DNA from 2 places in the Arthrobacter sp. YD2 genome. Region 1 is predicted to be linked to the other one. Evidence: predicted binding sites of a transcription regulator. Region 1 holds the regulator's gene; the other holds the start of a gene.
What was found. Region 1 encodes LexA, which represses DNA repair genes until DNA is damaged. Its sites were predicted from a motif close to TCGAACANNTGTTCGA; they were not measured.
Positions count from the first base shown of each region.

Region 1 (4,413 bases):
TGTCCTCCACATTGGACAGGAGGGCATCGGCATGGGTCAGCGCGGCGTTGGCCGTGGCCTGGGTGATGGCCGAGAGGTGGTAGGGCAGCCGGACCAGGCGCAGGGCATCCGCAATCTGGGGTGCTGCAGCCAGGTATCCGATCCGAGCCCCGGCCAGGGCAAAGGCCTTGGACATGGTGCGGGAAATGATCAGGCGTTCCCGTCCCGGCAGCAGCTGCAGGGCGCTGGGGGTATCGGCGTGGGAGAACTCGGCGTAGGCCTCATCAACCACCACGATGGCGTTGGACGCTTCGCCCGCTTCGTAGGCGGCTTCGATGACGTCCAGGCCAAGGGCCGTTCCCGTGGGATTGTTCGGCGTGCACAAAATGATGATGTTCGGTGCCTGGGCACGAATCTGCGCGCCGGCCGATTCCGGGGTCAGGGAGAAATCCGCTTCCCGTGTGCCGGTGACGTAGGCGGTGCCGGTACCGCTGGCTAGCAACGGGTACATGGAGTAGGTGGGCGGGAAGCTCATTGCCGTCCGGCCGGGACCGCCGAAAGCCTGCAGGATCTGCTGGAGAACCTCATTGGAACCGTTGCCTGCCCAGATGTTCTCCGGCGCCAGCCCGTGGCCGAGGTACCGTGCCAGGTTTTCCCTCAACTGCGTGAATTCCCGGTCCGGGTAGCGGTTCAGCCCGCCGACGGCGGACTCCACTTCGGCAACGATGGCCCGGCGCACGTGCTCGGGCAGTCCATGGGTGTTTTCGTTGACGTTCAGCAGGATCGGCACATCCAGCTGCGGGGCCCCATAGGGCGTCAGGCCCCTGAGGTCATCGCGCAGGGGAAGTCGGTTCAGGTTTTCCAGCTGTTCACTCACCAGTACAGCTTAAGGCGCTGCGGGGACAGTTCCGGAATCCGGGCCGCCTGCCAGCACTTCTAAGTCCCTCCATGAAGAACGTTCCCTAGGCGGAGACCGGTCCCCTAATAAAGACCAGTCCGCGAGCCTGAGGCAGGGGACGGCTCCCGCATGCAGCACGCAGGAGCCCGGTTCCCGAAGGTCAGCGCGTCACCGGGATGTAGAGCTGGCGGCCGGCCGGCACAGTGGCATCATCCAGGTTGTTCAGTTCCACGATGTCGGCAACTACGGTGCGGGGATCCCGGTCAGGGGCGAATTCCGTGGCGAGAGACCACAGGGATTCCCCGTTCGAAACGCTCACCTGGATAGTGCGGGTCTGCTCCGGGGAGTTGCCCGAGGCCATGGCCGGTGCGGTGAAGAATCCAATGAAGACCAGCAGGGCGGCCGAGGTCAGCATCAGCGGTGCTCCGACCAGGAGAAGCCGGCCCCGGCGGGTGAGGCGCAGAGGCGCCTGGGACAAAGCGGGTGCGGCTGCAGAAGGAACAGCGGGAAGTACGTGTACTGACATGTCAATACCTTTCCGGTCCGAAGCGCAGAGCTGCCGCCGTCCGCCCGCAATAAGCACGGGAGGAAACACTGCGGCTCGAAACTGCATTCGAACATCTGGTGGAGCCACCGAGGTGTCGGCAGCCCGGACTCGAACGTATGTTCTAAGTTGTACTCGAACATTTCTAGCACCTATCTACGAACAATGTCGAGACTCGCTCGAATATATGTTTGATAAACGTGCTGCGCTCCCCTAGCGTTGAACCCATCGGAAGCGGCTGGAACCAACTAACCATCCGCCTCTGACAAAACGGCCGGGACCGGACAAAGACCGGGCTGCAGCACCGCCCGGACAGAACCAGACCGCCAGATTCAAACCGCCAGAACCGCCAGAACCAACCGGCCCGCAACCGCGGGCCGTCCGTGAAGGGAAGCCGACGTGGCCCGCAGGACTGTTTCCAATGGCAGCACCCCTCCCCCTGCCGCGCCGGCAGGCCGCTCCAAGGGCCTGACTGCGCGCCAGACCAAGATCCTGGAAACCATCCAGCGTTCGGTTAGCACCAACGGCTACCCGCCGTCCATGCGCGAAATAGGCGACATTGTCGGTCTGGCGAGCCTTTCCAGCGTCACCCACCAGCTGACCCAGCTGGAGAAACTCGGTTACATCCGCCGCGACCCCAAGCGCCCCCGGGCCATGGAGATCCTGGTTCCGCTGCTGCTGCGCGATGCCGGGTCCTCCCGCAACGGCGAGGCCGCCGGCACTGAGTCCGCAGGCACCTCCGGTTCCGGCAATGCCGGCACACGTCAAAGCTCCGCGCAGGACGGGTCCGCTACCGGCGTGGCCGGCTCAGGCAGCGCGGTGGCAGACCTCACCACGGCAATCGACACTGCCATGGTGCCCCTGGTGGGACGGATCGCCGCAGGCGGGCCCATCCTTGCCGACCAGCAGGTTGAAGAAGTGGTTCCCCTGCCCCGCCAACTCGTGGGTCACGGTGACCTGTTTATGCTCCGGGTTGCCGGTGACTCCATGGTCGATGCGGCCATTTGCGACGGCGACTGGGTGGTGGTGCGGCGCCAGCCCACCGCCGAGAACGGCGACATCGTCGCAGCCCTGCTGGAGGACGAGGCCACGGTCAAGACGTTCCGCCAGCGCAACGGGCACACCTGGCTGCTGCCGCAGAACACGCGCTACGAACCGATTCTGGGCGACGAAGCGACCATCATGGGCAAAGTCGTATCGGTTATGCGTTCCCTCTAAGCTCCAGACCGAAATGCCCACAGGGACTAAACAGCAGTGCCCCGGCTACCGGCCGGGGCACTGCTGGTTAACGGCTCTGCTGTTGAACGGCTCTGCTGTTTGACGGCACGTGTTTATCCGTGCGCGCATATCGACTGGTCCGGCCGGGTCAGCTCCCGGCGTCCGCCGGCTGCCCGGCGAGCCGCTGCAGTGCCTGCAGGACCACGGCCCGGTCGGTCGTGGCCCAGAAGGGCGGCAGGGCTGCCCGCAGGAAGCTGCCGTACCGGGCGGTGGCCAGGCGGGAATCAAGCACCGCCACCACGCCTTTGTCGCCGGAAGCCCGGATCAGCCGACCGGCGCCCTGCGCCAGCCGCACGGCGGCGTGGGTGGCGGAAACGCTCATAAAGCCGTTGCCGCCCGCCTTGGCCACGGCACGGGTGCGCGCAGTCATCAGCGGATCGTCCGGGCGCGGGAACGGGATCCGGTCCATAATCACCAGCCGGCAGGAGGCTCCCGGGACGTCAACGCCCTGCCAGAGGGACATGGTGCCGAACAGACAGGTCTCGTCGTCCTCCGCGAACTGTTTGACCAGGGCGGACATGGTGGATTCGCCCTGGCACAGGATGGGGAAATCCACGCGGGAACGCAGTGCCTCGGCGGCTTCCTCGGCGGCCCGGCGGGAGGAGAACAGGCCCAGCGCACCGCCTCCGGAGGCCTTGATCAGGGCCTCAATCTCGTCGAGCTGTTCCGGCGAGGTTCCGCGTCCCGGTTTGGGCAGGTCCTTCGCCACGTACAGCACACCCTGGCGGGGGTAGTCGAAGGGGCTGCCGACGTCGGTGCCCGTCCATTTCGGGGCACCGGCACCCAGGAGTCCCAGCGCGCCGGCCACGGGGCCGAACTCGGCGCCGATGGCAAGGGTCGCCGAGGTCAGGACCACGGTATGCCCGTCGAAGAGTCCCTCCCGCAGCCGCCCTGCCACGGACAACGGGGCCACGTTGATGACGGGCGGCGAATCCTCTTCGGGTGCGGTGTAGCCGGTGCCGGGCGCGAAAGTGCTCGTCCGCGATGCCCAGACGACCTCGCCGGAATTGCCGGCATCGAGGATGCGTTCGCACATTTCCTGCACGGCCAGCAACCGTGAGCGGGCCATCTGCCGCCCGCCGTCCACTGCATCCGGCCCTTCGGGTTTGGAATCCGACAGCGCCGTCCGGGTGGATTCGCGGACATGGCCGAGCACCAGTTCCTGGTCCTCGGACAGGCCGGCGGCCAGCAGGCCCGAGGGTACCGGCGCGAAGACCTGGTCGAAGGCACGCCCGGCCGCTGCAAGAGGCTCAAGGCTGGCGGAGGTGTGTTTGCGGGCGGCCGCTACCGCTGCGGAGATGATGGTGCCGGAGAGCTGTCCGGTGACGGCTCCCGTGACGCGGTCCTGGAGTTCGTGCGCTTCGTCAATGACCACTACGTCGTAGTCGGGCAGCACGGCCAGGCCTTCGAAGGCGGCAATGGCAAGCATGGCGTGGTTGGTGATCACCAGGTCAGCTACTGCCGCCTTGGCCCGCGCGCGTTCGCTGAAGCACTCTTCGGCCACCGGGCATTTCTGCGCGCCAAGGCATTCCATGGAAGTCACCGAGACCTGCCGCCAGGCGCGGTCGCTGACACCGGGAAGCAGCTCGTCCCGGTCCCCGGTCTCTGTTTCCTGGGCCCACTCCCGCAGCCGGACAACATCGCGGCCCAGGGCCGACGTCGGTCCGGAAGCAGGCGCAGGGTGCGGCACGGCCTGGTCCTCACCGAGCATAAA
Region 1 covers NZ_JAUHHB010000003.1:34,353-38,765, forward strand. The annotation lists gene QWJ37_RS11230 (histidinol-phosphate transaminase) at 1-856, opposite strand, end outside; gene QWJ37_RS11235 (LysM peptidoglycan-binding domain-containing protein) at 1,038-1,403, opposite strand; gene lexA (transcriptional repressor LexA) at 1,890-2,639, shown strand; gene QWJ37_RS11245 (ATP-dependent DNA helicase) at 2,788-4,413, opposite strand, start outside.

Region 2 (4,413 bases), on a different contig from region 1:
GCCGATGTGCGGGATCCCGCCGCCGTCCGCGCCGCCGTGGGGAACCGGGAGTTCGACGCCGTGGCGGACTTCGTGTCCTACACTGCCGGCCATGTGGCCGCTGCCGTGGAGCTGTACCGCGGGCGTACCGGGCAGTACGTCTACATCAGTTCCGCCTCGGCGTACCAGAAGCCGCCGTCGCAGTTGCCTGTCCGGGAGTCCACCCCGCTGCGTAATCCGTTCTGGCAGTACTCCCGGGACAAGATCGCCGGTGAGGATGTCCTGGTGGAGGCTTACCGTGCGGAGGGGTTCCCGGGAACCATCGTGCGCCCTTCACATACCTATGACGCGACCAAGGTGCCGCTGATCGGCGGCTGGGCCGATATCCACCGGATGCGGGCGGGGCTGCCGGTTCTGGTGCACGGTGACGGCACGTCCCTGTGGACGCTGACGCACAGCCGGGACTTTGCCACGGGGTTCGTCGGACTGTTGGGCCGGCCTGCCGCCGTCGGGGAGAGCTTCACCATCACCTCCGATGAGTTCCTGCCGTGGGATGCCGTCTACCGCACCCTGGCCTCAGCGGCGGGGGTGCCGGAACCGCAGCTGGTGCACGTGGCGTCCGAGACCATCGCGGCCCATGATCCGGGGCGCGGCCCGGGACTGCTGGGAGACAAAAGCCATTCCTCCGTCTTCGACAACACCAAGATCAAGGCCCTGGTTCCCCAGTACTGTGCGGCCATTCCCTTTGCTGCCGGCGCCCGCGAAATCCTGGGCTGGTATGACGCCCATCCGCAGGCGCAGGTTCCGGACGCGGGCTGGATGGATGTCAGCGACCGCCTGGCTGCGTGGGCCGGCGCCGGCGCGGCCGACGGCAAGCGGCGGAAGAAGTCGCCGGCAACCGGTGTTTGACTGTTAGAGTGCCTGCAAGAGGCCAAATGAAAGGCAACAGCATGTCGGATAAAAACCCGTTTGCGGGACTGGGTGACGGAGCACGTTCCAATTCCGGTCCCGACGGCGACCAGTACGCCTACCCGCAGTCCAACGAACCGCGGCCGGCACCGCGGCCTCCGGAGTCCCCGGCCCCGCAGCAGGCACCGTATCAGCAGTACCCGAACCAGCAGCAGGGCCAGTATCCGGCCCAGCAGTACCCGGGCCAGCAGCAGGGCCATGCCTACCCCGGCCAGCACCAGACGCCGCCGCAATACCCCGGCTATCCCGGCGGCCAGCCCCCGCAGGCCTACCCGAACCAGGTCCAGAACTACCCCGGCCCCGGGCAGCACCACCCGCAGCCCGGATACGGCCAGAACCAGTTCGGTCCCGCCCCGTACGGGCAGGGACCCTATGCACAGGGTTACCCGTCCCAGAAGTCCCGGGTGGTTGCCGGTCTGCTGGGCGTATTCCTCGGCGCCTTCGGGGTGCACCGCTTTTACCTGGGCAACTCCGGCATCGGCGCAGCCCAGGTGGTGGCGACCGTGTTCACCGGCGGCTTTGCCGGCGTCTGGGGATTTGTGGAAGGCATCATGATCCTCTGCAACGCCCAGCCCTTCCGCACGGATGCACGCGGCATCCCGCTCAAGGGATAACGCGACGCAGGACTGTCCCGTCCGACGACGGCGGGACAGTCAGCCCTGCATGTTACGGCGGTAGCGGTGCTCCAGCAGCAGGCGGGCTCCGTTGACCACCAGCGTTTCGACCGGCACCCCCTGTTCCTCGGCCAGTTCCTCCAGTTCCCGTCCCAGCTTCGGCGGGATCTGTACCTCAATGATCATGGCTTAAATCGTATAGCCGCCATTGGCCCCTTCCTGACGGAACGTCCGTCAGCTGCGTCACCCGGCAGTGTGCTCCGGCCGGGTAAGCCTGCCAATCAGCGGCACGGATACCCGAAGACGGACCCGCCCGGCTGCCGGACCGCCACCGCTGCCCCCGCCCCGACGTCGGCGGTGCTAGTCTGGACATTCGAACGTTTGTTCTAGTGCAGCCCGGCGGGAAGGCGGATACATGGCGGTGTTTTCAGCAGACCGTTCCCGCAGGACAACACCGCCGGCGGAGTCCGACGCCGCAACGGCAGCCGGCTTCCCCAGCCCCGCCCGCGACTATTTCGACGGCCGGATAGACCTCAACCGGCACCTCATTCGCGACCCCACTTCCACCTACGTGGTGCGGGTGGACGGCGATTCAATGGCGGGCACCGGTATCTGCAGCGGAGATGAACTGATCGTGGACCGCTCACTCACTCCGCGGGACGGCGCCGTCGTGGTTGCCGTGGTGAACGGTGAGCTGGCGGTACGCCGGCTGCTGCTGGACGGCGGCCGGATCCTGCTGCGGGCGGACAGCCCGGGGTATGCGGACATCGAGGTGGCGGAACCGTCCGAACTCTCGGTATGGGGCGTTGTGACGCGCTGCCTGCACCATGTCTGACGCGCCCGGGACGGCCGCTTCCGGCGAACGGATTGCCTTGGTGGACGTGAACAGTTTCTACGTCTCCTGCGAGCGCGCCTTCGACCCGAAGCTTGCCGGCGTGCCCGTGGTGGTGCTCTCCAACAATGACGGCTGCGTGGTGGCCCGCTCGGATGAAGCCAAGGCCCTGGGCATCAAGACCGGGACCCCCTGGTTCCAGCTCGCCGAATCCGCCCCGCAGGCGGGCCTGATCCAGCGCTCCAGCAATTACGAGCTCTATGGCGACCTGAGCTCGCGGGTGATGGAACTGCTGGGCCGTTATGCCCTCTGGCAGGAGGTCTACTCCATTGACGAGTCCTTCCTTGGCCTGGCCGGCACCCCCGCCGAACTGGACGCCCAGGGTGCGACCATCCGCGCCGCCGTCGCCCGGCACACCGGCCTGCCCGTCTGCGTGGGCATCGGCAGCACCAAAACCCTGGCCAAGTTCGCCAACCGGATCGCCAAACAGAACCGGCACCTGCAGGGCGTGTGCAACCTGGACACCATGGACCCCGCCGTCGTGGACACCATCATGTCCCGGGTACCGGTGACCGGCCTGTGGGGTGTGGGCTCCCGGCTGGGGGTCCGGCTCGCGGCACTGGGAATCGAGTCCGTGGCGGACCTGCGGGCGGCAGACCCGGCAATGATCCGGCGCAAATTCTCGGTGATCCTGCAGCGCACGGTGCTCGAACTCAACGGGATCTCCTGCATCCCGCTCGACGAACGCGCGGACCGCAAGCAGCTCATCTTCTCCCGCAGCTTTTCCACGCCCGTGACCACCCTGGCGGATATGCGCCAGGTAATGAGTATCTACGCGCAGCAGGCCGCAGCGCGGCTGGAGCGGGAAGGCCAGCAGGCCTCCGTTCTGACCGCCTATGCGGGAACCTCGCACTTCAGCACCTCCGCTGCGTCCTTCCCGTCCGCCACCGTCCGGCTGGCCGCCCCGACGTCGGACCCGGTCCTGCTCAGCCGGGCCGCGGTCAACGCTCTGGACGCCCAGGTGGTCGAAGGCGTGCCGTACACCAAGGCCGGGGTGATGCTCAGCGGGTTGGAGGCCGCCGGAGCGCAGCCGCTCTTCGAGGAATTCGTCTCCGCCCAGGAACGCCGGAACCTGGGCGAGCTGCTGGGCCGGGTCACGGACAAATACGGGGCGGCGAGCATCGGCCTGGGCATCGCCGGGATGGCAACCGCCAAACCCGAATGGACCATGTCCCGCAAATACTCCTCCCCGCGCTACACCACCGAGTGGAGCGAGCTGCCGGTAGTGAAGGCGAACTGAGCGGATACCTGCGCCCTCCCAGCCGCATAGGTAGTCTTCCTGACTGAGTGCCGCTGACAGCCCATGGCCCGGCGGGGTAGCCTGCCGACTCAGGAGCAGGGCGGACTCCATCCGCCCGCCGGCTCCTGTCTCGCAGCCGTCCCGGGGGTTCACATGGAAGTATTCTGGCCCGGCGCCGTCATCGGCCCGGTAGTTATGCTGCTCTGCTTCATCGGCTTCAGGAAACGCGAGGCGCTGGCCCGGGGTTTCTTTGCGGGGCAGGAAGCCCTCCACGGAACGCAGCGGGCCAACCGCATCATGGGCGAACCCGCGGCACGGCCGGGCAGGCTCACGGCTCCCCTGCTGGGCGGCATGGCGCTGGGCGCAGTGTTCTTTGTCCTCTCGGTCACCGGAGTCCTGGCGACGGACAGTCCGGCGGCCCCGGCCCCTCCCCCGGGCTTTTTCCTTCTCGCGGCTGCGGGCATCGGCTTTGGCGCGTCCGCCATGGTGTATGTGCTGACCCGGAAAGGACGCAAACCCGTAAGGGCACTGCTGTGGGCACTGGTCCTCTCCGGGATGGCCTGCATCCTCCTCGCCGGGGTGCTGTTCCTGCGCCAATGATGCTGCCGGCCGCTTGATATCCCGGGACGGCTGATATCCGGGTACGGCCGGTTCCATGCGAGGCTGTAACCATGGATCTGGTGGTATCGCCTGCGCTCACAATCCCGGCAGCGGAGCTC
Region 2 covers NZ_JAUHHB010000002.1:219,385-223,797, reverse strand. The annotation lists gene QWJ37_RS07655 (NAD-dependent epimerase/dehydratase family protein) at 1-888, shown strand, start outside; gene QWJ37_RS07650 (TM2 domain-containing protein) at 930-1,562, shown strand; gene QWJ37_RS07645 (hypothetical protein) at 1,602-1,748, opposite strand; gene umuD (translesion error-prone DNA polymerase V autoproteolytic subunit) at 1,978-2,397, shown strand; gene QWJ37_RS07635 (Y-family DNA polymerase) at 2,390-3,694, shown strand; gene QWJ37_RS07630 (hypothetical protein) at 3,848-4,294, shown strand; gene arfB (alternative ribosome rescue aminoacyl-tRNA hydrolase ArfB) at 4,366-4,413, shown strand, end outside.
Region 2: umuD (translesion error-prone DNA polymerase V autoproteolytic subunit) is a predicted target of LexA. The motif match lies at 1,936-1,951, and genes of this name have one in related genera.